One region of the Pseudoxanthomonas indica genome, then DNA from elsewhere that is predicted to be linked to it. Evidence: predicted binding sites of a transcription regulator. Region 1 holds the regulator's gene; the other holds the start of a gene.

Evidence for each region. Region 1 encodes FliA, which starts transcription of late flagellar genes. Its sites were predicted from a motif close to TAAAGTTTNNCNNNCNNNGGCCGATAA; they were not measured.
Region 2: a site for FliA is predicted at 8,076-8,102, ahead of B5X78_RS15760 (methyl-accepting chemotaxis protein). Genes of this name have one in related genera too.

What each region holds. Positions count from the first base shown of each region.
Region 1 is NZ_FUZV01000002.1:1,310,812-1,326,501, reverse strand. It holds gene B5X78_RS16775 (GGDEF domain-containing protein) at 92-1,072, shown strand; gene flhB (flagellar biosynthesis protein FlhB) at 1,192-2,322, shown strand; gene flhA (flagellar biosynthesis protein FlhA) at 2,319-4,409, shown strand; gene flhF (flagellar biosynthesis GTPase FlhF) at 4,450-6,360, shown strand; gene B5X78_RS16755 (MinD/ParA family protein) at 6,401-7,231, shown strand; gene B5X78_RS16750 (RNA polymerase sigma factor FliA) at 7,228-7,980, shown strand; gene B5X78_RS16745 (chemotaxis response regulator CheY) at 8,092-8,472, shown strand; gene B5X78_RS16740 (protein phosphatase CheZ) at 8,472-9,083, shown strand; gene B5X78_RS16735 (chemotaxis protein CheA) at 9,095-10,834, shown strand; gene B5X78_RS16730 (flagellar motor protein) at 10,913-11,653, shown strand; gene motD (flagellar motor protein MotD) at 11,666-12,634, shown strand; gene B5X78_RS16720 (ParA family protein) at 12,634-13,416, shown strand; gene B5X78_RS16715 (chemotaxis protein CheW) at 13,413-14,699, shown strand; gene B5X78_RS16710 (fimbrial protein) at 14,774-15,690, opposite strand, start outside.
Region 2 is NZ_FUZV01000002.1:1,104,665-1,120,354, reverse strand. It holds gene phaR (polyhydroxyalkanoate synthesis repressor PhaR) at 1-165, shown strand, start outside; gene phbB (acetoacetyl-CoA reductase) at 240-980, shown strand; gene B5X78_RS18665 (hypothetical protein) at 1,028-1,198, shown strand; gene B5X78_RS15785 (SRPBCC family protein) at 1,208-1,735, opposite strand; gene B5X78_RS15780 (M48 family metallopeptidase) at 1,732-2,652, opposite strand; gene B5X78_RS15775 (formylglycine-generating enzyme family protein) at 2,696-4,531, opposite strand; gene rnd (ribonuclease D) at 4,619-5,719, shown strand; tRNA gene B5X78_RS15765 (tRNA-Ala) at 5,759-5,834, shown strand; gene B5X78_RS15760 (methyl-accepting chemotaxis protein) at 5,906-8,044, opposite strand; gene B5X78_RS15755 (TonB-dependent receptor) at 8,220-10,982, opposite strand; gene B5X78_RS15750 (alpha-glucosidase) at 11,256-12,872, opposite strand; gene B5X78_RS15745 (MFS transporter) at 13,240-14,613, shown strand; gene B5X78_RS15740 (alpha-amylase family glycosyl hydrolase) at 14,610-15,690, shown strand, end outside.

The DNA.
Region 1 (15,690 bases):
CCGGCACTAAACTTGCATCCGCTTTGGGTAACTCCACCACCCCGACCCACTACATCGCTGCCCATGGCAGGGCCGCGATCCCGCCAACCGGATGAACACCAAGACGCGAGACACCCGCCTTGAACTGATCACCCTGCTGGGTTCGACCACGGCGGTGGTGATCGCGGCTTTCGCGTTGTTCCGGATCACTCAGGGCGCCTGGCTGGCCGCCGTGGTGGACCTGCTGATCGTGGCGGCGGTGCTGGGGGTGGTGTTCTACGCCCGCGCCAGCGGCAACAGCGCCCGCGCCGGCAACATCTTGTGCCTGCTCAATTCCGTGGCCTGCCTGGCGGCCGCGTACGTGATTGGCCCGGTCGCGCTGACCTGGCTCTACCTGGTGCTGCTGACCAACTTCTTCCTGGCCGATCGCCGGCTGGCGCTGGGCGTGGGCCTGGCCATGCTGGGCGTACTGTGCCTGATGCCCGGCCAGTTCGCCGATGCCTTCGTGATGGTCTCGACCCTGGCCACGGCCGCGCTGACGGCCCTGTTCTCCTACATCTTCGCCACCCGCAGCCAGGATGATCGGGTGGAGCTGCAGGAACTGGCCTCGCTTGATGCGCTGACCAACGTGCCCAACCGCCGCATGATGGAAAAGGCCCTGGCCCAGGCCCTGGTCAACCAGAAAGCCGGCCGCTGCTGCTATGGTCTGATCGTGCTGGACCTGGACCGCTTCAAGGACGTCAACGATCAGTACGGCCACGCCGCTGGCGACAACGCCATTGCGGATCTGGCCTCGATCCTGCGCTTTGAAATGCGCAAGGACGACCATGTGTTCCGCTTTGGCGGCGAAGAGTTCGTGGTGCTGCTGCGGGTCAACAATCGCGAGGAACTGGAAGCGGCCACCGAGCGCCTGCGCAAGGCGGTGCGCGAATCGCTGCGCGGTCCGGGTGGGCGCATCACCATTTCCCTCGGCGGCGCGCTGCTCGGCCATGAGGCCGACTGGCATGACTGGTTCTCGCGCGCGGACGCCGCGCTATATCGGGCCAAGCAGAGCGGGCGGGACAACTACGTCATCGCCGAAGACTTGTTCTAGCAAGCTGACCGGCTCCGCCGCACCCTCATCCGGCGCTTCGCGCCACCTTCTCCCGGAGGGAGAAGCGAACGCGGCACAAAGCTTGCACCGGGTATCCCGACTCCGTCGGAAACCTGGCCATGTCCGAATCGGACGAAAGCGGCGAAAAAACCGAATTACCCAGTGAAAAACGGCTGCGCGAGGCGCGCGAGCAGGGCAACATCCCGCGCTCGCGCGAACTGGCGACCGCGGCCGTGTTCGCTGCCGCCGTGCTGGCCATCAGCGCGATGATGCCGACCCTGGCGCGCGGCGCGCTGGGCTGGATGAAGGGCGCGCTCAGTCCCGACCCCAACCTGTTCAAGCACAACGACCTGCTGTTCGGCCATGTCGGCCTGCTGATGCTCAAGCTGCTGTGGATCTTCGTGCCCATCGTGCTGGTCTGCGTGGGCGCCAGCTTCATCGCGCCGGTGCTGATGGGCGGGCTGCGCTGGTCGAACAAGGCGCTGATGCCCGACTTCACCCGCCTGAGCCCGATGAAGGGCATGGCCCGCCTGTACGGCGCCGAGAGCGTGGCCGAGTTGCTGAAGTCGCTGCTGCGGGTGGCCTTTGTCGGCACCGCCGCCGGCCTGACCCTGAAGCTGGGCATGAACCACCTGCGCGAGCTGCTGACCATGCCGCTGGAGTCGGCCATCAGCAACGGCCTGGGCTTTGCCGGCACCCTGCTGTTTGCCTGCGCCGGCGCGCTGGCCCTGCTGGCCGCCATCGACACCCCGTACCAGAAGTGGAACTGGCTGCGGAAGCTGAAGATGACCCGCCAGGAACTGCGCGAGGAAATGAAGGAAAGCGAAGGCCGCCCGGAAGTGAAGGGCCGCATCCGCCAGATGCAGCACCAGATGTCGCAGCGCCGGATGATCGAAGACGTGCCCAGCGCCGACGTGGTGCTGGTCAACCCGACCCACTACGCCGTGGCGCTGAAATACGACGCCGGCCAGATGGGCGCCCCCCGCGTGGTGGCCAAGGGCGTGGACGAAGTGGCCCTGCGCATCCGCGAGGTGGCCGAGGCGCACAAGGTGGCCATCGTGGCCTCGCCGCCTTTGGCACGCGCCTTGTATCGGGAAAGCCAACTTGGCCGGGAAATCCCCGTGAGACTGTATACCGCCGTCGCCCAGATCCTGTCCTACGTCTACCAGCTGCGCGCCTGGCGCGCCGGTACCGTGGCCCAGCACCCGGACATGCCCTCCGTTGAAGTCGACGAAGGCAAGCCGGCATGAGCGCGAACGTGCGACCCAATTCGCGGGTGATGGACCTGCTGCGTGCCGGCCTGGGCGCGCCGTTGATCGTGCTGGCCATGCTGGCCATGGTCATCATCCCGCTGGCGCCGCCGGTGCTGGATGCGCTTTTCAGCTTCAACATCGCCATCTCGCTGGTGGTGCTGCTGGCGGTGGTGTACGTGCGCCGGCCGCTGGATTTCACGATCTTCCCGATCGTGCTGCTGATGACCACGATGCTGCGCCTGGCGCTCAACGTGGCCTCCACCCGGGTGGTGCTGCTGCACGGCCAGGACGGCCACGGTGCCGCCGGCCGGGTCATCGAAGCCTTCGGCGAGGTGGTGGTGGGCGGCAATTTCGCCGTCGGCCTGGTGGTGTTCGCCATCCTGACCATCATCAACTTCGTGGTCATCACCAAGGGTGCGGGCCGTATTTCGGAAGTGTCGGCGCGCTTCATCCTGGACGCGATGCCCGGCAAGCAGATGGCCATCGACGCCGACCTCAACGCCGGCCTGCTGACCCGCGAGGAAGCCAAGGCCCGCCGCGAGGAAGTGCGCGAGGAAGCCGACTTCTACGGCGCGATGGACGGCGCCAGCAAGTTCATCCGTGGCGACGCCATCGCCGGCATCCTGATTCTCTTCATCAACCTGATTGGCGGCCTGGCCATCGGCGTGCTGCAGCACGGACTGCCGGTGGGCGAAGCGGCCAAGATCTACACCCTGCTGTCCATCGGTGACGGCCTGGTCGCGCAGTTGCCGGCGCTGCTGGTGTCCTCCTCGGTGGCCATGCTGGTCACCCGCGCCTCGCGCGCCCAGGACATGGGCGGGGCGATGGTGGGCCAGGTGTTCGGCCAGCACAAGGCGCTGGCCGTGGCCGCGACCATCATGGGCCTGGTCGGCATCGTGCCGGGCATGCCCAATGTCGTGTTTTTGACGCTGGCCGCGGTGCTGGGCTACATCGCGTGGAAGCTCTACAAGAAACAGCAGGCCGGCGGCAGCGAAGCCGACGGTGACAACCCCGCCCTGCCCGCGCCGGGCGGCGCCAGCGCCAGCAATCCCAACGCCGAGCTGACCTGGGACGAAGTACGTCCGGTCGATCCGCTGGGCCTGGAAGTGGGCTACCGCTTGATTCCCCTGGTCGACAAGAACCAGGGCGGCGAGCTGATGTCGCGCATCAAGGCGGTGCGCCGCAAGCTCACCCAGGATCTGGGCTTCCTGATTCCGCCCGTGCATATCCGCGACAACCTGGAGCTGCCCTCCAACGGCTACCGCCTGCTGGTGCACGGCGTGCCAGTGGCCACGGCGGAAATCCATCCGGACCGCGAACTGGCATTGGACCCGGGCGGCGCCTTCGGCACGCTGGAGGGCATCCCCGGCCGCGATCCGGCCTTCGGCCTGGACGCCACCTGGATCCAGCCGCACCAGCACGCGCTGGCCGAATCGCTGGGCTACACCGTGGTCGACGCCGCCACCGTGGTGGCCACCCACCTCTCGCATCTGGTGCGCGAACACGCGCCGGAACTGCTGGGCCATGAGGAAGTGCAGCAGCTGCTGGCCACGCTGGGCAAGAGCGCGCCCAAGCTCGTCGAAGATCTGACGCCCAAGTCGCTGCCACTGGCCACCGTGGTGCGCGTGCTGCAGAACCTGCTCATCGAGCGCGTGCCGATTCGCCAACTGCGTCGCATCGTCGAGCAGCTGGTGGAGTTCGCCCCGCAGAACGCCGACCCGGCCGCGCTCACCGCGGCGGTACGCAATGGCCTGGGCCGCTTCATCGTGCAGGAAATCTCCGGCATGTCGCCCGAACTGCCCGTCTATACCTTGGCGCCGCAACTGGAACGCGTCTTGCAAGACAGCGTGCAAGGCACCGGCGCCGCGCTGGAACCTGGTCTGGCCGAAAGGCTGCACCAATCCCTTGCGGACTGCGTGACCCAACAGGACGCCAAGAGTGAACCGGCGGTGGTGTTGGTGCCAGGAACAGTACGCGCTGCGTTGGCGCGGCTGGTCCGCCACAGCGTCCCCACGTTGTCGGTCCTGTCCTACAGCGAAGTGCCGGAGGACAAGCGACTGAAGTTGGTGGGCACCATCAGTTGATTCATCAGCAGAACCCAGCGGTTTACCAGAGCGCCAAACCATGAAAATCAAACGCTTCGTCGCCCCGGACATGCGCACCGCCTTCGCCCTGGTCCGCCAGGAACACGGCCCGGATGCGGTCATCCTGTCCAACCGCATGACTGATGACGGCGTGGAAATCGTCGCCGCATCCAATTACGACGAAGCACTGGTGCAGCGCACGCTGGACGCGATGCGCCCGGCCGAACCGGCTGCTCCGCCCGCTCCTTCTTTCGCACGCCCGGCGGCCACGCAGCGTGATGCGCAGACCCGCACCGACGACCTGCACCGTGCCGCGCCGCGCGCCGAATCGAATCGCCAGGACGCGCCGCTGTCGCCCGCGCAGGCCGCGGCCGCTTACTTCCAGCGCAACACGCCGAACAACAAGCCGGCGATGGACGATGCACCGGTCAGCAGTCCTTTCAGCCGCAAGCCTCTTGGCAAGCCGGCGCAGGACATCGCGGCCGAGCAGGCTGCCAACGAAATTCCGACCGCGTTTGAACTGCTGGCCCAGCTGAAGCCGCAAGCGCCGAAGAAGCCGGCCGCGCCGGCCGAAGACCTGGACGCCCTGCCCGCCTTCCTGCGTGAAAGCCTGCGCGGTGACCGCAAGGGCGCCGATGCGCGTGATGGCGAATCGCTGTACGCCGGTATTCCGTCGCCGGAGCCGTTGGGTGGATACGAGCAGGAAGACGATTTTGTGTTGCCTGCCAGCGAGCCGGCGAAGTTCGAGATCAAGCCGGACTCGTTTGCTGCGCGGTTGGCGGCGAGTTTGCCGGCGGTGCCGGGCGTGAATGGCACGGCGCGTGCGGTTGCCGCGGTGACTGCGGATGATGTGGCGAAGGCTGAGGCGATTCTGGCTTCGTCTTCCCCTCATCCCAACCTTCTCCCGCAAGCGGGAGAAGGAGCCGCAGCATCGGCTGCGGATGTTTCCCAGGCAACGACGACGGTTGCGGCTGCGACGGTTGCAACGGCTACTGCCCCGGCGGTTGCACTGGTTACCGACAACGATCCGATCCGCGCCCGCGAGAACGATGAGCAGCTGGCCGCCATGCGCGCCGAGCTGGCCGCGATGCGCGGCATGATCGAAGACGAGATGCACCGCCTGACCGACGAGCGCCTGAAGGGTTCTCCGGTGCGTTCGCAGGCGATGGAACTGCTGGAAGACTACGGTTTCGATGCCGGCATCACCCGCGACGTGGCGCTGCAGATTCCCGCCGACACCGAACTGCATCGCGGCCGTGGCCTGATGCTGGGCCTGCTGTCGAAGAAGCTGCCCGTCATGGCGCAGGATCCGCTGCTCACTGGCGGCGTGATCGCCCTGGTCGGCCCGACCGGCGCCGGCAAGACCACCACCATCGCCAAGCTGGCCGCGGCGTTCGCCGAAGCCAACAGCCCGCGCGACGTGGCGCTGGTCACCACCGACACCGTGCGCGTGGGTGGCCGCGAACAGTTGCACAGCTACGGTCGCCAGCTCGGCATCGCCGTATACGAAGCCGACAGCGACATCAAGCTGGCGCAGGTGCTGGAGCGCCTGGCCGACTACAAGCTGGTGCTGATCGACACCGCCGGCCTGGGCCAGCGCGACCGCAACCTGGTCGGCCAGCTCAACTGGCTGCGCGCGGCCGGACAGATCCACACCCTGCTGGTGCTGCCGGCCAACTCCCACTACGCCGATCTGGATGAAGTGGTGCGCCGCTTCAGCGCCGTGCGCCCCAAGGGCGTGGTGCTGACCAAGGTCGATGAAACCGGTCGCCTGGGCAGCCCGCTGTCGGTGATCGTCGACCACCAGTTGCCGATGGCCTGGATCACCGACGGTCAGCGCGTGCCGGAAGACCTGCACCGCGCCAACGCCGCCAACCTTGTACTGCGTCTTGACCAATTGCGTCGCGAAGCCGACGAAGCCATCCCCGCGGAGAACATCCATGTCGCATGAGTCCCACCTGTTGCAGACCAATCCGCGCAACACGCCGCCGATGGCCGGCGCGTTCCATCCGGTGCGGGTCATTGCGATCACCGGTGGCAAGGGTGGTGTGGGCAAGACCAACGTGTCGGTCAACCTGGCCGCTTCGCTGGCCGAGATGGGCAAGCGCACCCTGCTGATGGACGCCGACCTGGGCCTGGCCAATGTCGACGTGCTGCTGGGCCTGACCCCCAAGTTCACCCTGGCCGATCTGGTCGCGCATCGCTGCCAGTTGGAGGACGTGCTGCTGGGAGGCCCGGATGGCCTGCTGATCGTCCCGGCCTCGTCGGGTTTCCGGCACATGGCCGAGCTGTCCTCGGCCGAGCACGTCGGCCTGGTCAATGTGTTCTCGGAACTGCAGCGCCAGCTGGACGTGATGGTGGTGGATACCGCCGCCGGCATCACCGACAGCGTGCTGACCTTCTGCCAGGCCGCGCAGGACACCGTGGTGGTGGTCTGCGATGAGCCGGCCTCGATCACCGATGCCTACGCCTTGATCAAGGTGCTCTCGCGCGAACGCGGCGTCGATCGCGTGCACGTGATCGCCAATATGGTCCGCGACCCCAACGAGGGCCGCAAGTTGTACGAAAAACTGGCGCGGGTGTGCGAACGCTTCCTCGGCGACGTGGCCCTGCACTACATGGGCGCGGTGCCGCAGGACGACTGGCTGCGCCGCGCCGTGCAGCGCCAGCAGGCGGTGGTGAAGGCCTATCCGGGCAGCCCGTCGGCCCGCGCCATCAACGAAATCGCGCGCCTGGCCGCCCGTTGGCAGCCGCCGACCGCCGCGCGCGGCAATGTCGAATTCTTCGTCGAACGCATGATCAACCGGAGCGTGCCTGCATGAATACCGGTGCTGCCGCCCAATACCGTGCCGTGCAGAAAAGCGCGGCCACCGATGCCGTCACCGTGCATGCGGACCTGGTACGGCGCATCGCCCATCACCTGGCCGCACGCCTGCCGGCCAGCGTGGAGGTCGATGATCTGATCCAGGCCGGCATGATCGGTCTGATTGAAGCCTCGCGCAGCTACGACGCCGAACAGGGCGCCTCGTTCGAGACCTTCGCCTCGATCCGCATCCGCGGCTCGATGATCGATGAAATCCGCCGCGGCGACTGGGTGCCGCGTTCGGTGCACCGGCGCGCCCGCCAGGCCGCCTCCACCGTGCGCGAAATCGAACAGCGCACCGGCCGCGCCGCCATCGCCACCGAAGTCGCCTCGGCGATGGAGATGCCGTTGCCGGAATACCTGCGCCTGCTGGAAGACGCCGCGCGTGGCCAGGTGTTGAGCCTGGAATCGCACGTCGAAGACCATGGCGAACCGCAGACCCATGTCACCGGTGGCCCCAGCCCGCAGCAGAACCTGGAGCGCGGCGAGTTCCGCACCCAGCTGGTCAAGGCCATCGGCCAACTGCCCGAGCGCGAGCAGCTGGTGCTGTCCATGTACTACGAGCAGGAATTGAACCTGAAGGAAATCGGCGCCGTGCTGGGGGTCAGCGAGTCGCGGGTCTGCCAGATCCACGGCCAGGCCATGCTGCGCCTGCGCGGCCGGCTGGACGTGTACGAAAAGGTCGACGCCGGCATCGAGGACGATTGAGGGCCGCTTTCACCCCCTCACTAAACTTCTCCGGATCCCCGCCGATATCCGTTCCGAACCACCCTGCCCAATAGCATTGCCCCGGAGTACCGAGTGACCGCCAACAAGAACATGCGAATCCTGATCGTGGACGACTTCTCGACGATGCGCCGCATCATCAAGAACCTGCTCAACGATCTGGGTTACACCAACACCGCCGAGGCCGACGACGGTTCGACCGCCATCCAGGCGCTGGCGCAGGGCAACTTCGAATTCGTGGTCACCGACTGGAACATGCCCGGCATGACCGGCATCGACCTGCTCAAGGCGATCCGCGCCGATGACCGCTTCAAGCACCTGCCGGTGCTGATGGTCACCGCCGAGGCCAAGCGCGAACAGATCATCGAGGCCGCGCAGAACGGCGTGAACGGCTACATCATCAAACCGTTCACCGCGCAGACCCTGGAAGAGAAGCTGGGCAAGATCTTCGAGCGCCTGGGAGCGGCTGCCTGATGGCCGCAGTCATTGATGCTTCCAGCGCCCGCGCGGCGCTGGTGGAAAAACTCCAGCACGCGCTGGATGCCCTGCAGGAAGGCGATGAAGCCGGCTGGCGCCGCGAACTGGATGCGATTGCCGCCTGGCGCACGCAGCCGATGATGCAGGGCCTGGGCCGGCTGGCCCGCGAACTGGCGCAGACGCTGGGCGAACTGCCGCCCACCCATGACAGCCATGGTCTGGACGACGCCTGCGCGCGCCTGGATCACGTGGTCGAAATGACCGAACAGGCCAGCCACAAGACCCTCGACCTGGCCGAGCAATGCCGCGGCCTGGCCGATCAGCTCAAGGCCAGCCCGCTCAGCGCCGAACAGACGCAGCTGGTGGATGGCATCCGCAGCGGCCTGTCGGAAATGGCGCTGGCGCAGAGCTACCAGGACCTCACCGGGCAGATCATCCGTCGCGTCGCCGGCATCGTCCGCCGCGTGCACGAAGGTTTTGGCGCACTCGGCCTGCCGCCGCCGGAAAAGAAGGACAACGCCCTGTCCGGCCCGGCCGTCAACGGACTGGACAAGAACGCGTACTCGCAGGATGACGCGGATGATCTGTTGTCGGGTCTTGGCCTGTAAGAGAAGCACGCATGTCCGCCGTCACCCCCGAAATCGCCGCCGACTTCCTGATTGAAGCGCAGGAGATCCTGGATCGCCTGGGCGAGCAGCTGGTGACGCTGGAACAGGATCCCGCCGACAAGCAGCAGCTCAACGCGGTGTTCCGCGGCTTCCACACGCTCAAGGGCGGCGCCGGCTTCCTGGCGATCACCCCGATGGTCAACCTGTGCCACGCGGCTGAAGAAGCGCTCGGCCTGGTGCGCTCGGGCAAGGCCTCGCTGGAAGCGGATCATTTCGACGCCGCGCAGCAGTCGCTCGACTGGCTGCAGCAGATGCTCGATGCAGTGGGCGCCAACGAAGATCCGCCGCATGCACCGGCCACGCTGATCGCGCAGTTCGACGTGACTGGCGCCGCACCCAAGCCGGCGCCGGTGGCGGCCAAACCGGCCACAGCAGCGCCTGCGCAGGCGGGCGAGGACATCAACGAAGAAGAATTCGACGCCCTGCTCGATCAGCTGCAGGGCGCGATCGCCGCGCCTGCCGCCACGGCGCCTGCCGCTGCGCCGAAGCCGCGCGCCACCCCGGCCAGCGCAGCGGGCAAGCCGGCCGCGCGCGCCAGCGAAGCCGAGCAGACCATCCGCGTGGACACCAAGCGGCTGGATGCGATCGTCAACCTGGTCGGCGAACTGGTGCTCTCGCGCAACCGCCTCAAGACCCTGCGCGCGCGCCTGCGCGACGAGGAACTGGACCGCGCGGTCAGCAGCCTGGATATCGCCACCGCACGCCTGCAGAACGCGGTCATGCGCACGCGCATGCAGCCGGTCGGCAAGGTGTTCTCGCGCTTCCCCAAGGTGGCGCGCGATGTCGCCCGCTCCTTGCAGAAGGAAGTGGATCTGGAATTGATCGGTGCCGAGACCGAGCTGGATCGCAACCTGGTCGAAGCGCTGGCCGATCCGCTGGTGCATCTGGTCCGCAACGCCATCGATCACGGCGTGGAAGTGCCGGCCCTGCGCGAAGCTGCGGGCAAGCCGCGCTGTGGCCAAGTCCGCCTGGCCGCGCAGCAGGAAGGCGACTACGTCACCATTGAAATCCGCGACGACGGCGCCGGCATAGATCCCGAACGCCTGCGCGACAAGGCGCTGGAAAAGGGCCTGATTGATCCCGAGTCCGCCGCGCGCCTGTCGCATGACGAATGCCTGCAGCTGATCTTCCTGCCGGGCTTTTCCACCAAGACCGAGATCACCGACATCTCCGGCCGTGGCGTCGGCATGGACGTGGTGCAGTCACGCATCCGCGAACTGAGCGGGCAGATCCAGATCTATTCCCAGCTCGGACGCGGCAGCCGCTTCCTGATCCGCGTGCCGCTGACGCTGGCGATCCTGCCGACCCTGCTGGTGCAGGCCGGCGACCCGGTCTATGCGTTGCCGCTGGCGCGCGTGCTGGAAGTGCTGCATGCGCCGGATGCCAGCCTGCGCTATTTCGATGGCCAGGCGGTGCTGGATCGCGGCGCCACCACCTTGCCGCTGGTGGATCTGCGCCGCTGGCTGGGCGTGCAGGTGACCAAGACCCCGCTGCTCACCATCGTGGTGTTGCAGATGGGCGACCAGCGCTTCGGCCTGGTCGTGGATCAGGTGCGCGGCCGCGAGGAGGTGGTAATCAAGCCGCTACCGCGCGCCGTGCGCGGCCTGCCCGGCTATGCCGGCGCCACCCTGATTGGCGACGGCCGCATGGCCCTGATCCTGGACGTGGACGGCCTGCGCCAGGTGGCGTAAGCCCTTCCCCCTCTTCCTCTCCCTCCGGGAGAGGGTCGCCAGCTCAAGTTCCCATTACACCCGCCGATATTCCTTCACATGGATATCTTCAGTCTCGTCGGACTACTGCTGGCGCTGGTCGCCCTGGTCGGTGGCAGCATCCTCAAGGGTGCGGGCGTGGCCTCGCTGTGGTCGTCGGCCGCCTTCGTCATCGTCATCCTCGGCACCGTCGCAGCCATCCTGGTGCATACGCCGCCGAAGGTGTTCAAGCATGCGGTGGCCATCGCCAAGTGGGTGATCCGCCCGCCCACCAATGAGCGCGAAGGACTGATCCAGCAGATCGTCGAGTGGAGCAATGTGGCCCGCAAGCAGGGTCTGCTCGGGCTGGAGCCGCTGGTCGCCGAGCAGGAAGATCCGTTCCTCAAGAAGGGCCTGCAGATGCTGGTCGACGGCCTGGAGCCGGAAGCCATCCGGCACATGCTGGAAATCGATCTGGACAGCCAGGAACACCAGGATCTGGCCGCCGCCAAGGTGTTCGAAGCCATGGGCGTGTACGCGCCCACGCTGGGCATCATCGGTGCGGTATTCGGCCTGATCGCGGTGATGAAGAACCTGGCCGATCCGTCCAAGCTGGGCCACGGCATCGCCGCGGCGTTCACCGCCACCATCTACGGCATCGCCTCGGCCAACCTGTTCTTCCTGCCGATGGCCAACAAGCTCAAGAGCGTCATCGGTGGCCGCACCCGTGAGCGCGAGATGATCATCGAGGGGTTGATCGCGATCGCCCAGGGCGAGAATCCGCGCAACATCGAATCCAAGCTGGCCGGCTTCCTGCACTAAGGGGCCGGGATCATGGCGCGCCGCAAGAAACACGAAGAACACACCAACCACGAAGCCTGGGCGATCCCCTACGCGGATCTGATGACCCTGCTGCTGGCGTTCTTCGTGGTCATGTACGCGATCTCCACGGTCAACGAAGGCAAGTACCGGGTGATGGCCGATGCCCTGACCGCCGCTTTCGGCGGCGCGCCGCGCACCATCAATCCGGTGCAGGTGGGCAATCACCAGCTGCAGGGTGCGGATTTCGATCGCCCCTCGCCGATCAAGTCCGGCGCCAAGCAGGGCCCGTCGGCGCCCTCGCCTGCCCCCAACGTCACCCTGCTGGCGGCGATGGCCTCGCAGATGAACATGAGCGTCAGTGCGCAGGGCATGCAGAACGCCGAGCGCGAGCTGGATCGCATCGCCTCGGACATCGAAAAGGCGATGAAGCCGCTGGTGGACCAGAAAATGGTGGTCATCCGCCGCGCCCAGCTGTGGCTGGAAGTGCAGATCAACAGCGACATCCTGTTTCCCACCGGTTCCGCGGCGCTGGAACCGGCCGCGCAGGACACCGTGTCCAAGCTGGCCGATGTGCTGATCAATGTTCCCAACGGCGTACGGGTGGAAGGCTATACCGACGATCGTCCGATCCGCACCTATCAGTTCCCCTCCAACTGGGAGCTGTCGGCCGCGCGTGCGGCCAGCGTGGTGCACCTGTTCGTGCGCGACGGCATTCCGCCGGAGCGGCTGGCGATGATCGGCTACGGCGAATTCCGCCCGATCGGCGACAACGCCACCCTGGAGGGCCGCAACAGCAACCGTCGCGTGCTGCTGGTGATCCTGGCCGGGGAAGGCAAGGCCGAGGGCGGTGGCGGCGGACTGCCGGCGATCGCCGCGGCACCGAACTTGCAAGGCACCCTCGATGAGGCCGGTCCCCTGACGCCGGCCACGGCCGCTGACGCTGCAGCGTTGGCGCCGACCGTAACCGGAGGATCCAACTGATGCGCGTGTGGGCAATCGCCAACCAGAAAGGCGGCGTGGGCAAGACCACCACCACTTTGGCCCTGGGCCGTGGCCTGGCAATGCGCGGCTTCCGCGTGCTGCTGATCGATCTGGACCCGCATTCGTCGTTGAGCCGGGCCTTTGGCGTGCCCGCCGATCCGCCGCCCAGCGGAGTGATGGAACTGTTCAATCCCGAAGGCGCCGAGCTGGCGCCACTGGTACGGGCCACCGAAATCGAAAACCTGTCCTTCGTCGCCGCGCAGACCTCGCTGGCCACGCTGGAACGGCGCAGCGCCACCCAGCCCGGCCTGGGCCTGGCCCTGTCCAGCGCGCTGGCGCGGGGGGGGCAGGCTTATGACTACGTGTTGTTCGACTGCCCGCCCACGTTGGGCCTGCTGATGGTCAATGCGTTGGCCGCCGCCGACCGCGTGATCATCCCCACCCAGACCGAACCGCTGGCCATGCACGGCCTGACCGGCATGTGCCGCACCACCGACATGATCGAACGCTCGCGCCAGCGCCCGCTGCCGGTCTCGATCCTGCCCACCCTGCACGACAAGCGCACCCGCACCGGCAACGAAACGCTCCGGCAGATGCAGGAGCAGCACGGTGCACGCGTGTGGGAAGACGCCATCCCCAATGACACCCGCATCTGCAATGTCGATGTGCTGACCCAGTCCATGCCGCCGGCGCAGTATCCCGGCCGTGGCCTGTCGGCCTATCGGCGTGCCCTCGACTGGTTGCTGGCCAGCGAACGCGGGGAGCTGGAGCAAGCTGCATGAATGCCGTACCCGCGCTGGATTCGTACCTGCTGGACCTGTTGTCCGGCGATGGCGCATCCACGCCCCCGACCCCGCCGCGCGATGAAGCGCAGTCCGCTGCCAGCGATCCGCCCTTCGTCTACGTGGACCAGGTGCCCGCCGTCGCCGACGTGCCCAAGCCCTACGGCAGTGACGTCGACAACATCGCCCTGCTGGCCGCAGAAGCAGAAGCTGCATCCGTAGGAGGGGTTGACCAGACATCAGTCTGTTGGGAGCCAGCCCCGACCGCCGAAGCCATTGAGCCCGTCACGCCGATCCTCGACACCAGCGCCGATCTCCTAGCCGAATTCGATTCCGAATTCCCCGATCAAGCCGTCGAAGCCACCGCAGCCGTACCGACCTTCGACGTGAGCGCCGATCTGCTGGCCGAATTCGATTCCGAGTTCCCCGATCAAGCCGTCGACGCCACCGCAGCCGTACCGACCTTCGACGTGAGCGCCGATCTGCTGGCCGAATTCGATTCCGAATTCCCCGATCAAGCCGTGGCCACCGTCGACACCACCGACACCACCGCCGCCCTGCTGGCCGAGTTCGACGCCGAATTCCCGGCGGGCGCGGAGGTTGCTGCGAACGCCGCCGCCCCCGGCGACTTTGCCGCCGCGGTCGCCGAAGAAACCGAAGCCGACCAAATCCAGTCGCGCATGCCGTCCGCGCCGATCCGCGTCGATGCACCGCCGGCGCCGCGCGTGCCGCGCAACCTGGTGCCGCCCCCGGCCGACCTGCCCGCCTACGCCAAGCCGGTGTTCGACCTGCTGCAAAGGCAGACCCAGGATCAAGCCGCACAATCACCACATGGCAACGACCGCCGCCGCGCCAGCGATCGCGCCAGCCGCTGGCTGCGCATGCGCTGCGACGATCAGCACTACGCACTGGAACTGCTCAAGGTTCAGGAAGTCGTGCTGCCGGCCACCCTGCTGCCGCTGCGCGGCGCCGCCCGCCACATGCTGGGGGTGATGAACTTGCGCGGACAGGTGGTGCCGGTGATCGATCTGGGGCTGTACCTGGATCGCGCCGCCATCATCGATGACCCCCTCACCCGCATCGTGGTGCTGGAAGAACAGGGCGAAATCCTCGGCCTGCGCGTCAGCGCGGTGGAAGACGTCACCACCTTGACCGATGGCCAGATCGAGCCGCCCGACAACACCCGCATGTGCCGCATCACCCATCCGCTGTTCCGCGGCGTGGCCCGCCTGGCGGGCCAGCAGACGGTGATCCTGCTGGATGCTTCCGAACTGCTACGCTGAGGCGTGGCAGCTGGGCCAGCCTCGCTAGTAGTAGGAGAGCGTCACTTCCACCAGACCTTTGACCAGGCCGGGTTTCACACGGCTTCGGTCTGGACGTAACGCGCTGTAAACGTGGTGCTGGAAGTACCTGCGGGAACCTCGCCCAGCAGAGTCGGATTGAAGATCGGCGTTGTGCTCTGATTGTAGGTCTGCCCGCCGGGCGTGTAGGAAATCAGCTTGCCCTGGCCGTCCAGAATCTGGATGCCAACGCCCTCAGCCGTCGATCCGGCGCCCAGCGACAAGATGTTGCTGACGTTCCCAGGCTTGGTAGCGTCTTTCATCTCGAATCTGAGCGCCACCTTGTCCTCGCAATTCACGCCTATCGGAAAAGTTGTCGGGCCCACAAATGACCCCACGCCGGTGAAGTCATTCACCAGAACTTTCGGAAGCGCCACCTCGATGTCTTTCTGGCTCAGGGTGCAGGAAGACGACTGTGCTGATTTGATGGTGTATTTGACGTCGAGCGCCGAATTGGCTTCGGTCGAATTGTTGATCCAGGCCACACCATGGATGCCGGTTCCACCCGGTTGTGTGTACGTTCCTGTCTGAGGACTCTCTGCCACCTTGATCAAGACAAAGCGCGCTTCGATGTTGCTGGTGCCGTTCAAGTTGTAATCGCCCAGGCCAAAGGCAATCTGGCCGTTCACCAGATAGTGCGTTGCCAACCCGCCGAAGGTTTCCACCCGTAAGCCCACCCCTTCAGACATGCTGGAAGTGCGATAGACCTCCGTAAACCCCGGTACCTCGCTAAAGATCGGAGTTCCATTGCGACTACTCCATCGCCATTGCGCTGGCCCCGACGCCGCCGCAGGGCCTTTGTTGCAGGTGACCGCCAGGGAAACCGTGACCATCGCGCCGGGGATGGGGCTGCCCAGCGCAAGGTTCCTGGGTACGCTGACTTCCGGAATCACGGCCGTCAGCGGCAGGTAGCTGGACATGCAGGCGCCCTCCG
Region 2 (15,690 bases), 210 kb from region 1:
ATGATGAACCAGCTGACCGAGCGCAACCTGGAAATCTGGCAGGAATTCCAGCGTAATCTCAGTGGCGGTGGCCTGGGTCGCCCGACCACGGTCAAGCCCAAGGATGCGCCGCGGGAAGCGCCGCGCGAGACACCGCGCGAAACGCCCAAGACCCGCGCCCGCTGATTCCTGCAAGTGATGACAGCCCGCGCCGACTGGCGCGGGCTTTTTCATGTCCACGAATATTTGGGAAGGCTTCGATGAGCAAGCGTGTTGCGTTGGTGACCGGTGGCATGGGCGGTCTGGGTACGGCGATTTGCATCGCGTTGGCCCAGGCCGGGCGCAGCGTGGTCGCGGCCGATGTGGCGGTAACGCCTGAGCGCCTGGCGCTGTTCCAGCAGGCCACCGCGGGCTTGGACATCCAGGTCGCCGAACTGGACGTGGCCGATCACCAGGCCTGCGGCGAACTGGTGCGCACGCTGCAGGCCGACGCCGGTTCGCTCGACATCCTGGTCAACAACGCCGGCATCACCCGCGATGCCACCCTGCGCAAGATGGATCCGGCGCAATGGGAGGCGGTGCTGGACGTCAACCTGGGCAGCGCCTTCCACCTGTGCCGCCACGCCATCGACGGCATGCAGGCGCGCGGCTTTGGCCGCGTGGTCAACATCAGTTCAATCAGCGGGCAGACCGGCAACTTCGGCCAGACCAACTATGCCGCCGCCAAGGCCGGCCTGCACGGCTTCACCATGGCGCTGGCGCGCGAAGTGGCGGCCAAGGGCATCACCGTCAACAGCGTCTCGCCGGGTTACATCGAAACGCCGATGACACGCGCGATGCCGCCCGAGGTGCGCGAACGCACGGTGGCTTCAGTCCCGGTCGGCCGCATCGGTGCGCCGGAAGACATCGCCCGCGCGGTGGCCTTCCTGACCGACGACGCCACCGGTTACATCACGGGCGCCAACCTGCCGGTCAATGGCGGGCTCTTCATGAGTTTCTGATCGGCGGCTATGCTGATGCCTCGCCTTTCGACATCACAGGACTTTGAATGAAACTGACCCCTCCCACCTTTGGCGTCTGGCTGATCGCCCTGCTGCTGGGCGGCGCCGGCATCGCCGCGCGCCTGGGCTATGTGCCGGTGCTGGCCGCGCATGCGTTCTGGCTGGTGGTGTCCGGTTTCGTGCTGCTGGTGGCGGCCACGGTGTTCGCCCGCCTGTAAGGCGGTGGCTCAGCGCGATTTGCGCAGATGCTCGGCCAGGCCCGCCAGTTGTTGGGCCTGGACCTTGTCCACCACCGTGGCAAACGCGCGCAGGTCATCCGGCGTGTAGCCACCCGCCCGGTACCACAGGGTGATGCGCGTGCCCTGGTTCTCCTCGACCAGCCGCCACTCGAGCGCACCACTCAGGCCCATGCCCTGCAACGGGCCCAGGCCACCGCTCATGCGCAGCAGTTGGTCCGGCTCGACGAAGACCACGCTCATATGCCACGCCTGTCGGTCCCCGTCGATTTCGCAGAAGCAACCACCGGCGCGCGCATCGATGTGCAACTTCGAAGCATCGCCCCACCAGGTGTGATCCGCCGGCCACCATTGGCCGACGTCCTGGACCAGACCGCGCCAGGCTTGTGCGGGCGCCACCGGCACCCACTGCGAGTTCTCCACAGTGAATCCGTTGGCGGCTTGATCCTTGATTTCGGCGTGCACGCCGGGGCTGATCAACAGCACGCCCAGCAGCACGCCGGACAGGCGCGCTTTCACTGCCCGGCCCCGGCGCTGCCCGCCTGGCAGAAGCGCTGGCGATATTCCATCGCCTTGGGCATCAGCGCGGTCAGGTTCTGGATGCGCGTGCCGGGATTGGGATGGGTGGAGGAAAACTCCGGCGGCGCTTCACCGCCGCTGGCCTGGCTCATGCGTTCCCACAGCGGCACCGCCTCCTGCGGATCAAAGCAGGCCGCGGCCGCCAGCATCAGGCCCACTTCGTCGGCCTGGGTTTCGTGGCTGCGCGCATAGGGCAACAGGTAGCCGTAGCCCATCGCCGCCATCACCATCTGCTGTTGCTGCGGATCCATGCCGCTCATGGCCCCCGCCATCTGCCCGATCTGGGTGAGCTTCTGCTGCGACATGCGCTGCGCGCCGTGGCGCAGCAAGGCGTGGGCGATTTCGTGGCCCATCACCACCGCCATCGCGTCGGCATTCTGCGCGACCGGTTGCAGGCCGGTGTAGACGGCCATCTTGCCGCCGGGCAGGCAGAAGGCATTGGCCTGGTCGGACTGGATCACGTTGACCTCCCACTCGAAGGTCTTCCAGTTGCCGGTGGGCTGGGTGCCGCGTTCCTGCGCGATGGCGGCTTCCACCTGCGGAATCTTGCTGACCAGGCGACGGGCGATCTCACGCACGTCGCGCGCGAACGGCGTGTTGGGATCCACCGGACGTTCCTGCTGCAGGATTTCCTGATACGCCTGCAGGCCCATGGCCTTTTCTTCCTCGACGCTGATCGAGTTGTCGATCAACACCTTTTCACCGCTGTAGGGATCCACGACGCGATTGGAAAACCAGTAGAACGCCGCATAGCCGGCGAATCCCAGCAGGATGATCCAGCGCAGGTTGAAACCACCGCCGCGTCGACGCGTGCCGCCTTGCTGGTAATTGCCCTGGCCGAAGGGATCGTTGCGCATCGCCTACTCCTTGCCTGCTGTCGAAGGACGCGGTCGGGCCGCGCTAGATACCACGTACCACCCGGAAACCCACGCGCGCATTAGTCATATCCGAATCCGAGGACGAGCGCCATGCCGCCCGCGCCTGCACCGGCGCGCTGGCCCAGGAGGCGCCTCGCACCACCCGTGCGCGGCAGCCCGGATTGAACCAGGCCGCACCATCGGCCGGCGCCCGCCGGTACGAGGCGTGCCAGCAATCGGCCACCCATTCGCTGACATTGCCACCGAGGTCGTGAAGACCCCAGCGATTGGCGCGGAAGTTGGCCACTGGCGCCGCGCCCCAGTAACCGTCGCCGTAGCCGACAAAGGCGTTGTTCCAGTGGCGTCCGCTGGGCGAGACATCATTGCCGCCGGTGAGGTTGCCGAAATCGTCCGGCGGCTGGCCATTGCCCCAGGGATAGCGACCCTGCGTACCGGCACGCACGCTGTACTCGAACTCGGCTTCGCTGGGCAGGCGATAGCCGTGGCCGGTCTGCTGGGCCAGCCACTCGGCATAGGCTTCGGCGTCGTAGACGCTCACGTGCAGCACCGGCATGTCGGCGCGCGCGGGCGCGCCGCTGTAGTCGGACTGCCAGTCCACCCCGCTGCGGCGCACGAAGTTGCCGCTGCGCTCGTCGTAGACGATGGAATGACCGCGCCGGGTCGCACGCGGCCGATAGCCGGTGGCCTGCACGAAGCGGCGGTACTGGCCCACCGTCACCGGTGTGCGCGACATCGCGAAGCCGCGGTCAAAGCGCACGTAATGCGCCGGCTTCTCCGCATCGCCGGCGCCCAGTTCGTCTTCGCCCGCGCCCATCTGGAAGGCGCCGTGCGGCACCACCATCATCTCGGGTCCACGCCCACCGCCGGTCATCGCGTCGGTGAACGCCTGGCCCGGCCGGAACAGGCCGTAGTGGGTGGCCAGTTCGATACGCAGGCGGAAATCCGCCGCCACCGGGTCTCCGGGCTCGGCAATCCGCAACACTTCGGCGAGTTTTTCGCGCGCCCCCTTCAGCCCCAGCGGCGAGGCCAGATCGCGCACGCCACTCTCGCGCAGCGCGGCGATGCGACCAATGCGGATGCCGTCCACCCGCTGGCGTGCGTCAGCCACCGTGGGCGCCTGTTCGCGCACGCGCGCGGCATGGTTCAACCAGATCTGGGCGGTATCGAAATCGCCGGCCAGCGCAGCGTCTTCGGCCCGGCGTATCAAGTCACTTTCCACGGCGGCCACGCCCTGGCGCGCACGCGGCTGGCCGGGTTTCCATTTCAGCACTTCGCGGAAGCCGGCCAGCGCGCCGCCGCCGTTCTCGCCCAGCCGTCCCTCGCGGAGCGCGCGTTCGCTGGCCTGGTTCAGGCGACTGAGCTGTTCGACTTCGTCGACCCGCCCCAGATAGGCCACCACCGCATCGTCGTTGGGATCGATGGCGCGCGCCACGGCGGCGATCTGCGCGGCCTCGCGCGCGGCGTCATCGCGATCCTCGGCGCGCTTGAGGGCGCGCTCGCCCTGTCGCAGCAGGCTGTCCAGTGCACGGTCCAGTCCGGCGCGGGCGCCGGCATCCTCCGGCGCCAGCCGGCGTATGGCCAGGAACAAGGGGATGGCGTCATCGGCGCCGGCGTACAGCCGCTCTTCCTGCAGCGCCTGGGCGGCACGCTTGCGCGCCTCGGGCAGTTGTTCGGCGCTGAGCGTCACCGCCGGCGGCTGCCAGTTCAGTGCCGCATTGATGCTGTCATCGCCGGTGACGGTAATCTGCGGCATCCGTACTTCGGCGGCCTCGCCACGCGCATCACGCGATGCCGCCTGCTCGCGCGAGCAGGCGCAAAGTGCCAATGCAGTCAGCAGCAGCAAGCCGATTGGACGCAATCCTTACTCCCGAGGTCGCGGTATGCCGCGAGCGACGTTAGGCTATTGTCTCCCCCACAGGCAACCGATGCATTCAGCGGAGATTTCGTGCCCCATTGGATTGAAACGCCCGACGCCCTGGCCTCCTTCCTCACGCGCAAGCCCGCGCGGGTCGGCCTGGACACCGAATTTGTCCGCGAGCGCACGTTCTGGCCGCAACTGGCGCTGGTGCAACTGGCGATCGGTGACGAGATCCTGCTGGTGGATCCGCTACGCCCCGGCATGACCCGGGCGCTGGCCGGGTTGTTGGGCGATCCGGACATCCTCAAGGTCATGCACAGCGCCAGCGAGGATGTGGTGGCGCTGAAATATGCCTGTGGCGTGGCGCCGCAACCGTTGTTCGACACCCAGATTGCCGCCGCGCTGGCCGGGGTGGGCGCCGGAATGGGCTATCAGAAGCTGGTGGAACAGATCACCGGCGTCACCCTGCCCAAGGGTGAGACCCGCTCGGACTGGCTACGCCGCCCGCTCAGTGATTCGCAACTGACCTACGCGGCCGACGATGTGCAGTATTTGTTCGTACTCCACGATGATCTGAGCGCGCGCTTGCAGGCCGGTGATCGCCTGGCCTGGCTGCACGAAGACAGCCAGCGCCTGATCGAAAACTCGCAGCAGGACGAAGGCGAGCGCTGGCCTCATCTGGCCTTGCGCAGCGCACAGTTCCTGGAACCACCGGCGCAACGCCGCTTGTTGCGCCTGCTGCGCTGGCGCGAAACGCAGGCGCGTCGCAGCGACCGGCCGCGCAGCTGGATCCTCGACAACGAGATGGCGGTGGCGCTGGCGCGCACTCCGCCGCTGGATCGCGCCGCCCTGCTGCGCTGGCTGGACGGCCAGCCCAAGTCGCCGCGCAAACTGGCCGATGCCTTGTGGACCGCACTGGACACCCCGCTTGAAGACGAAGACCAGGCGCCGCTGGCGCGCAGCGCCACCGATCGCGACAAGAGCCAGCTGAAAAAACTGCAGGACGCCGTGGCCGTGCGCACGCGTGAACTCGGCCTGCCGGAAGGCGTGCTGGCCTCGCGCCGGGCGCTGGAAGCCTTGCTGGAATTCCAGCGCGACGCACCCGGTGGCTGGCCCGCCGGACTGGCCGGCTGGCGGCGTAATGCACTGGAATCCAGCCTCGCGCCGCTGCTGGTGGGCGCGGACTAGCGCCACCGGAGCACCGGCGCTAAACTAGGTCACCCTCGTGGGGGGGTAGCTCAGCTGGGAGAGCGCGTCGTTCGCAATGACGAGGTCGTGGGTTCGATCCCCATCCTCTCCACCACTACAAAGACTCTCGAGAGTCGCAGAAAGCCGGAATCCGCAAGGACTCCGGCTTTTTTGTTGGCCGACGTATCAATGCATCAGGGCGACAGGCCGGCGCTCCACCGCAGCCACGCCGGCACGCTGGAGCTTGAACGCCCCCACCGACGCCGCCAGGGTCTGCGCCTGTTCTTCCATGCTGCGTGCCGCCGCGGTGGCTTCTTCCACCAGCGCTGCATTCTGCTGGGTGGCTTCATCCATCTGGGTGATGGTCAGGTTGACCTGCTCGATGCCCGCCGACTGCTCCTGCGAAGCCGCGGAGATCTCGGCCATGATGTCGGTCACGCGCTGCACCGAGGCGACGATGTCGCCCATGGTGGCGCCGGCTTGATGCACGAGCATCGAGCCATCGGCCACGCGATCCACCGACGCTTCGATCAGCCCCTTGATCTCCTTGGCCGCCTGCGCCGAGCGCTGGGCCAACGTGCGCACTTCCGAGGCCACCACGGCAAAGCCACGACCCTGCTCGCCGGCACGTGCGGCTTCCACCGCCGCATTCAGCGCCAGGATGTTGGTCTGGAAGGCGATGCCATCGATGACCGAGATGATGTCGGAGATCTTGCGCGACGAGGTTTCGATATCGCGCATGGTGTCCACCACCTGCCCCACCACTTCACCGCCGCTGGAGGCCACCGCGGCCGCGCTGATCGCCAGCTGGTTGGCCTGGCGCGCCGAGTCGGCGTTCTGGCGCACGGTGGAGGTCAGCTCCTCCATCGACGCGGCGGTTTCTTCCAGGTTGGCTGCCTGCTGCTCGGTGCGATGGGCCAGGTCGTCATTGCCGGTGGCGATTTCGCCGGCCGCCAGGTTGATCGTGCCCGAGGCTTCCTGGATACGGGACACGATGTCGGTGAGCTGCGACACCGTGGCATTGGCGTCATCGCGCATCCGTGCAAACACGCCGCGGAAGTCTCCGTGCATGCGCGCGGTCAGATCGCCGCGTGCGATGGCCTGCAGCAGCGCCGAGACTTCCGACAGGTTGGCGTCGGTGGTGGTCATCAAGCCATTGAGGCCGGCAACCATCGCGCGGAAGTCATGCTGGTAGCGTTCCTCATCGCCGCGATGGCTGAAATCGCCTGCGGCAGCCGCTGCGGCCAGTTGTTTGATCTCGTTGTTGATGGCCGCCAGGCTGGCCTTGGTGGCGTCCATCGCTTCGGTGATCACGGCCTTCTCGCCGGGCAGGCGATCCATGTCCACCGACAGATCGCCGACCGAGTAGCGGCGCATGACTTCCACCACCTTCAATTTGACGCCGATATGCTGGGCCACCAGCGCATTGGATTCGCGCACCATGCGTCCGTATTCGCCCGGAAACTGCGCATCGTCGATGCGGTGACTGATCTGGCCCAGGTCATGGCGATGCGCCATGTCCAGTTGCGCGGCGATGACCGCTTTCAAGGTCGTGGTCATGGACTGCATGGCGGTAGCCAGCTGACCCACTTCATCGCGGCTCTGCACCTTGATCACATGATCCAGGTTGCCCGAGGCCACTGCGCGGGCGGCCTGCCCTGCACTCACCACCGGCGCGATCACCGAGCGGCGGATCCACCAGGCCAGCGCTACCACCAACACGACGGCAGCCAGCAGCGAAACCACCCCGGACCACATCAAGGTGCGACGCGCGTCTTCGGACTTCTTGACGACGGCAGCGTCGGCCACCGCCTTGGCCCGCTGGTTCAACTTCTCCAGCGTCTGCGTCGGCTCACGATCCATGCCGCGGACCAGCGCGTCGCCTGCGTGCGGGTCGAACTGCGCCGCCTCGAAACCGGTGAGCGCCGCGCGGTAGTTGTCGGTCAAGGTCTGGTGTTCCTTGCGGAACTGCGCCGCAAATGCGGCGGCTTGAGCATCATCCATGCTGCTGGCCAGTTGCCCGGCGAGCCGGCTCACGGTGGCCGCTCCCTCGTTGAAAGCGGACAGGTGCTTGCTGAGCTGTTCGGCATCATTGCCGCGAATCAGCACGTTCTTCCATTCCTGCACCTGCAGGCGGAATTCGCGACTCATCAATTCGCTGTCGGTGGCCTGCTGGACCTGCTCGGGCACCTGGGTGGAGAGACTGAGCCAGGCCGAGGCAAGCCCAGCCAACGCGCAGATCAGGATGAAAGACAGGCCAACAGTCAGTGCGCCCAACAGTTTGAACTGCAGGCTGAGGAATTTTTTCGAAGCTACGGGGGACATTGAGAGGTACTGCGAGAGGAGTGCCCCACAGGTATCGGCCGCTATCCCGATCGCTTGATGTTCCTGTTCAGGAAACTCCCGCGATGCGTGCAGCACGCACGCAAAAAAAAAGCCCGCCGTATTTCGGCGGGCTGGTTGTGCAAGTGAAGCAATGAAGTTTGCAGCAGGCTCGACCTTAGAAACGGTAGTTGAAACCCACCAGGTAGGTACGGCCCCACTCGATGTACTCCAGCGGACGATCCTTGCTGCCGGCGTAGGTCTTGTACGGCGAGTTGGTCATGTTGGTGACCTGCAGCAACAGGCTCAGGCCGTCGAGGCTGCTGCCGGCGCCGAAGGTGTAGCCCAGCTGTGCATCCACCTGGTCCTCGCCTACCACGTAACGCAGCGTCCGGTTGCCGTCGAAGTTGCCGATCTCACCAATGAAGTCCGAACGCTTGCGCTGGCTGATGCGCGCCTCGAAACCCGAGCGTTCGTAGTAGGCGGTGAGGTTGTACACCTCGTCGGACAGGCCCGGCAGCGAGATCGGACCATCGCCCACGCTGTTGGCGCTGTCCGGATCGACGATGGTGATGTCGCTGTCGTTGAAGCTGGCCGTGGCGACGATGCCGAAACCTTCCAGCGGCTGCCACAGCAGATCCAGCGGCAGCGACGCGGTCAGTTCCAGACCCTTGAGCTTGCCGCCCCTGCCGTTGTACGGCGCGGTGAAGTTGCCGGTGGTCTGCGCTTCCGGCTGGTTCGGGCCCGGAACGTAGCTGGCCACGTAGCTGGAGAAGTCATAGCCATCGCGGGTCTGGGTGAAGATGTACGTGCGCAGATCCTTGTAGAACACCGCGGCCGCCACGTAGGCCTTGTTGCCGAAGTACTTTTCGTACGACAGATCGAAGGCGTAGGCCTCCCACGGATCCAGCAGCGGGTTGCCACCGCTGGCGCCGGGGATACCGGTGCTGGTGTCGATGCCGAAATCCAGCGAGGAACGCAGCTGGTCCACGCGCGGGCGCGCCACTTGCTTCGCCAGGGCGACGCGCACGGTCTGGTCATCGGCAAACTGGAAGGCCAGGTTCATGCTCGGCAGCACGTCGTTGTAGCTCTTGCCTTCCTCAATCGGCTTGACCTGCTCGCCGGCCGGCGCGATGTCATCCCAGTAGAACGAGTTGGACGACTGCTCGGTGCGCATGAACTGCACGCCGACATTGCCGCGCACGCCCACCGAGCCCCATTCGGTGTCGATGTTGAAGCGCGCGAACGCAGTGGTGATGTCTTCGTCCACACGCCAGGTCTTGGGCACCAGGTAGTCCAGGTTCGTGACCGGCGCGAAGATCATGTAGCGGCTGACCGCGTCTTCCACGTTCCAGGCGGGAATGTAGCCCACGCCCGCGAAGTTGAGGTTGACCAGGCCACGCTGCAGATCCGAGGCAATGGCGGTGTCGCCTTGCGGCCCGAGCAGGATGTTGCCTTCCGGCTGGATCTTGGACTTCTGGCGATCCGCGTAGTTGACACCCACATCAAGACCGGAGAACCAGCTCCACGATTCCGGCAGTTGCAGCGTGGCGCCGATCTTGACGCTCTTCAGTTCGTCTTCCACCTGCGGCACCTTGCCGTAGCCGGAGCCGTAGATGGTGTTGGTCAGGAACAGCGCATTGGGATTGGAGTAGTCCATGCCCGGCGACAACTGCGAGAACCCGTTCTGGCGATAGCTCAGGGTAACGGTGTCCAGCTGCGGCATCGGCGTGAGCTGGGTGTTGTTCTCCAGGCTCAGCTCATCGCGCTTGGCCTTGGAGTAGCTCAGGTCGGTGTAGATGCGGGCGGTACCGGCGTTGAATTCGTTGCTCCAGCCGAACGCGTCGATCTTGTCCAGGCGCTTGTTGTACATGCCGCGCACCAGCGGATACACGCCGCTGGCCACGCCGCCGGTAAAGCTGTGGTTGCCGTTGACCTGCGCGCCGGTGATGCTCAGGCCGGGCTGGTAATTGCCGTTGTAACCACCCAGATTCACTTCGAACTGGTTGGCGGTGGTGATCTGCGTCGCCTCGGAGTGGAACACGTCCAGGATGCTGGTCCAGTTGTTGGACGGGCGATACTGCAAGGTGGCCATCACGCCGTCGCGTTCCAGGTTGCCGGTGCGGCGCAGCGCCTTGATGCCATCAGAGTAGTAGGTGCCGCCCGGCACGCCGGGACGCCAGCTGTCCTCTTCCAGGAATCGCCACGGCTCGTACAGGCCCACCTGGTTTTCCTGGATGGGCGTGTCGGAATGCGAGTAGCCCACCGACAGGCCGACGGTGTTGTCGGCGAACTGGGTGATGAAGGCGGCATTGAAGCGATTGCCGTGCGCGTCGATTTCCGCCGCCGAACCCAGCGAATTGCGCTGGTAGCGACCGCTGAAGGCGACCACGGGTTCGTCGTAGCTGAGCGGACGCACGGTCTGCATGTCGATGGTGCCAGACAGGCCCTGGCCAATCAGGCCGGCGTCCGGCGTCTTGTACAGGGTCACGCCGCTCATCAGTTCCGACGGATACTGATCGAACTCGACGCTGCGGTTGTCACCGGTGCTGACGACTTCACGCCCGTTGAGCAAGGTCGTGGCGAAGTCAGGCGACAGGCCACGCACGCTGATCACCTGGGCACGGCCACCCACGCGTTGCGCGGTGACGCCAGGCAGGCGTGCAATCGATTCAGCGATGCTGACGTCCGGGAGCTTGCCGATGTCCTCGGCCGAGATCGCTTCGACGATGGAGGTGGATTCGCGCTTGGTCGAGATGGCGCTCTCGATACCGGCGCGGATGCCGGTCACCGTGACGGTTTCCAGTTCGGTGGCGTTCTGTTCGGTCGGCGCCTGCGTGCCCGCGGCCGGCGTGGCCGTTTGGGCATGGACGCCCGTTGCGGTCAGCGCGATGGCGGATGCCAGCGCCGCACTCAGCAGGTTGCGCTTGTGTTGCAGCATTTTCCCCTCTCCCAGGAGTGTTGTATGCAGTGACCCGGGTGCGTCGCATGCGATCGCCCGGGCCTTCGACGCCAGGGACCCTCTCCCTGGAACGTGCGGCCATGGTAGTAGCGAGCGCAGTCGCACAATGGCCGCTGCATACGTATTCATCAGGGCTTTTTGACGCCTGTAACGCGGGTTCCGCAAATCACGATTTGCGCTGGCGACAACGGCGCCCGCCACGCTTCGCCGTGTCGGCGAGCGTGGTCGAGCAGTATCGTCAGCGCGGGTCGGTCAGCGCAGTCGTGCGATCCAGACGCCGCGTGCTGGCAGCTCCAGTTCGCCGTCGCGCAGGACACCGGCGCCGAATTCGGGCGCGTCCTGCACACGCTGGCGCAGTGCTTCCGGCAGCGGCCAGCGTTGCGCCTGTGGCGAAAGATTGAACACCGCGAGCAGGCTCTGCGCGTCGGCATCGCGCTGGAACGCCAGGATTGGTTCGGGCGCGTCATGGAAGGCAATGCTGCCGCGCTGCAGCGCCGGCTGCTGCCGGCGCCAGGCCAGGAAGCGACGGACCTGCTGCAGCACCGACTGCGGATCGCGTTCCTGCGCGGCCACATTGATGGCGCGATGCGTCTGCGGAATCGGCAGCCACGGCTTGCCGGCGCTGAATCCCGCCTGGGTATCGTCATTCCACGGCATCGGCGTACGGCAACCGTCGCGCCCCTTGAAGTTCGGCCAGAACGCTTTGCCATAAGGATCCTGCAGATCCGCATAGGGCACGTCGGCTTCCGGCAGGCCAAGCTCCTCGCCCTGGTAAAGGCACACCGAGCCGCGCAACGAACACACCAGAGCGACCAGCTGCGCGGCGAGTTCTGGCGAAGAGGCGTCTCCACCCCACCGGCTCACTGCGCGCTGTACGTCGTGATTGGAGACCGCCCAGCAGGGCCAGCCTTCGGTCATGGTCGTTTCCAGACGTTCGACCGTGCCACGGATGTAGGCGGCACTGCTGTCGTCCGTCAGCAGCTCGAAGCTGTAGCCCATGTGCAGGCGTTTGTCGCTGACGTATTCGGCGGTCGTGGCCAGCGAATCCTCCGAGGAGATTTCGCCCAAAGCGGCCGCATCGGGATAGCGGTCCAGCAGTGCGCGCAACCGCTCCAGGAACGGCAGGTTCTCGGGCTGGGTGTTGTTGTACCAGTGGTACTGATAGGCGTAGGGATTGTCGGGACTGAATCCACGCCCGACCCGCTTGTCCTTCGGCTTGGGCGGATTGTCACGCAGCTGCGCGTCATGGAAGCAGAAGTTGATCGCATCCAGGCGCAAGCCGTCCACGCCCTTGTCCAGCCAGAACTTGACGTTGTCCAGCGTGGCGGCCTGTACTTCCGGATTGTGGAAGTTCAGATCCGGTTGCGAGGACAGGAAGTTGTGCAGATAGTACTGCTCGCGGCGCGGCTCCCAGCGCCAGGCGACGCCACCGAACAGCGACATCCAGTTGTTCGGCGCGGTGCCGTCCTCTTTCGGGTCGGCCCAGACGTACCAGTCGGCCTTGGGATTGTCGCGGCTCTCGCGGCTTTCCTTGAACCAGGCGTGCTCCACCGAACAATGGCTCAGCACCTGATCGATCATCACCTTGATGCCGAGCGCGTGCGCCTTGGCCAGCAGGCGATCGAAATCGGACAAGCTGCCGAACAGCGGATCGACATCGCGGTAGTCGGCGATGTCGTAGCCAAAGTCGGCCATCGGCGACTTGAAGAACGGCGAGATCCAGATCGCGTCCACGCCCAGGCTGGCGATGTAATCCAGTTTGTCCACGATGCCCGGCAGATCGCCGACGCCATCGCCATCGCTGTCGAGGAAGCTGCGCGGGTAGATCTGGTAGATCACCGCGCCGCGCCACCAATGCTTGTCGTTCATCGCTTCCCCGAATGCCGGACCACCGCGCGCGCCCATGGTGGTCGCGCAACGGGCGCCACCTTGCCACGCCGCCATCGTGTCGTGGCGTCCGCCCTGCCCTGCATGGCATGAATACGTATGCAGGATGTGGCCGCGCGGCCCCATCGAGCGCGCGCCCGAGCGCTCGGAATTGGCGCAAGGGTTTACGCTGCGGGCCCGCAAAACAAGCGCTTTTCGCGAGTTCGGCGCAGGCCGGGATCAGGCCGTCGACTGCATGCCGAGGGTGGCATTCCTGTTTGCGGTGCAGCATGGAATCGGCGCGGATAGCCTGCAAGATGCGTCACCGCCCGCAGCATGGCTGCGCCGTCCTTCCTGCCGGAACCCTTGAATGCCCGTCAAACCGCGCCTGTCCTTCTGGCAGATCTGGAACATGTCGTTTGGCTTCCTGGGCATCCAGTTCGGCTTCGCCCTGCAAGGCGGCTTCGTCTCGCGCATCTTCCAGACCCTGGGCGCGGAGAAGGATTCACTGCCGTTCCTCTGGATCGCCGCGCCACTGACCGGCCTGCTGGTTCAACCCATCGTCGGCTACTTCAGTGATCGCACCTGGCATCCCTGGCTGGGTCGACGCCGCCCGTTCTTCCTTGCCGGCGCGGTTCTCAGTTCCATCGCGCTGATCTTCATGCCGCACTCGCCCACGCTGTGGATGGCCGCTGGCCTGCTGTGGGTGCTGGACGCCTCGATCAACATCAGCATGGAACCGTTCCGTGCGCTGGTCGCCGACAAGTTGCCGGAGAGCCAACGTTCCTACGGCTTTGTCCTGCAGACGCTGATCATCGGTATCGGTACCTGGGTGGCGAGCAACCTGCCGTGGTTCATCACCCGCCTGGGCGTGCCGAACGAAGCTGGTCCCGGGGTGGTGCCGCCCTCGGTGCAGATTGCCTTTGCGATTGGCGCGTTCGTGTTCATGGCCAGCATCCTGGTGACCGTGTTCACCACCCGCGAATATCCGCCCGATGATCTGCAGGCGTTCCGCCAACAACACCAACGCGAAGGCAACTTCCTCGGCGAAATCCTCCATCACGTGGCGCACATGCCGGCGCAAATGCGCCGCCTCGGCTGGGTGCAGTTCTTCAGCTGGTTCGCTTTCTTCGCCATGTGGAGTCTGGCCACGCCCGGACTGACCGAGCACGTCTTCCACGCGCCCGCACCGCTGGCAGGCGCCTACGACATGAGCATCCCCGCACAGGCCGAGGCGTTCCGCGCGGCCAATGCGGCGTACCAGAACGCGGCCGACCTGGTCGGCTCGTACATGGGCTGGTATGGCTTGTCCTCGATGCTGGTGGCCTTGTTGCTGACGCTGTACGCCGCGCGGCGCGGGCTGAATCGCAAGGCGGTGCACCTGGCATCGCTCACCCTGGGCGGGCTGGGCTTCATCTCGATGTACTTCGTGCCACAGCCGGCGTGGTTGATCCTGTCCTTCGCCTTGGTGGGCGTGGCCTGGGCCAGCATCCTGTCGATGCCGTATGCGCTGCTGTCCAGCCATGTGCCGGCCGATCGCATGGGCATCTACATGGGCATCTTCAACATGTTCATCGTGATCCCGCAGATCGTGGCCGCCACCCTGCTCGGCCCGTTGATGCGCGGCCTGTTCGACAACCAGTCCATTCATGCGCTGGTGTTGAGCGGCGTCAGCCTGCTGCTGGCGGCGGTCGCGGTGCTGCGCGTGAGCAACCAGGTCGCCACCGACGAGGTTCCGGCATGAGACAGTCTTCGCTGCTCGCTGTCGCCGTCACGCTGGTGTTGGCCGGTGGCGCGACCTGCAAAGCCCACGCCGGCGACTGGTATGGCACCACCGAGCCTTTCGCGCGCGAGTCCGTCTACTTCCTGCTGACGGATCGCTTCGTCAATGGCGACCCCGGCAATGATCATCGCGATCAAGGTGGCGCGCAGCACAGCTTTGATCGCCCCACGCCCGGCGCGCCCGCCGGCCAGTCCGACAACGTCGGCTACCTCGGGGGCGACTTCAAAGGCGTGCTGGACAATGCCCGCTACATCCGCGATATGGGCTTCACTTCGGTCTGGGTCACGCCGATCGTCGACAATCCGGATGAGGCCTTCACCGGCGGCGAGCCCGTGGCCTGGAACGGCGCGTTCACCGACCGCGGCAAGACCGGTTACCACGGATACTGGGGCATCAACTTCTACAAGCTCGACGAGCACCTGCCCAGCGCGGGCCTGGACTTTGCCGGTTTCACCGCCGGCATGAAGCAGCAGCAGCTGGACGTGGTGCTGGACATCGTCGCCAACCACGGCTCACCCGCCTACACCATGCCGGCCGCGCAGGCGCAGTACGGCAAGCTGTGGGATGCACAGGGCAAGCTGGTGGCCGACCACCAGAATCTGCCGCCGGCCCAGCTGGATCCCGAGCACAAGCCGCTGCACGCCTTCTACAACCGCAACGGCGGCCTGGCCCAGCTGTCGGATTTCAACGAACGCAATCCGCAGGTGCTCGATTACCTGGTGGGCGCGTACGAGCAATGGATCGACCAGGGCGCCAGCGCGTTCCGCGTCGACACCATTGCCTGGATGCCGCACGATTTCTGGAAGGCCTTTGCCGATCGCATCCGCGCCAAGCGCCCGGGCTTCTTCATGTTCGGCGAGAACTTCAACTACGACGCCGCCAGCATTGCCGCGCACACCTGGCCGCGCAACGGCGGCTACAGCCTGCTCGATTTCCCGCTCAAGGCCAGGCTGGTCGAAGTGTTCGAGAAACCCGACAGCGACTTTGGCCAGCTGGCGCCTGCGCTGTATCTGGAGGATGGTCCGTACGCCAATCCGT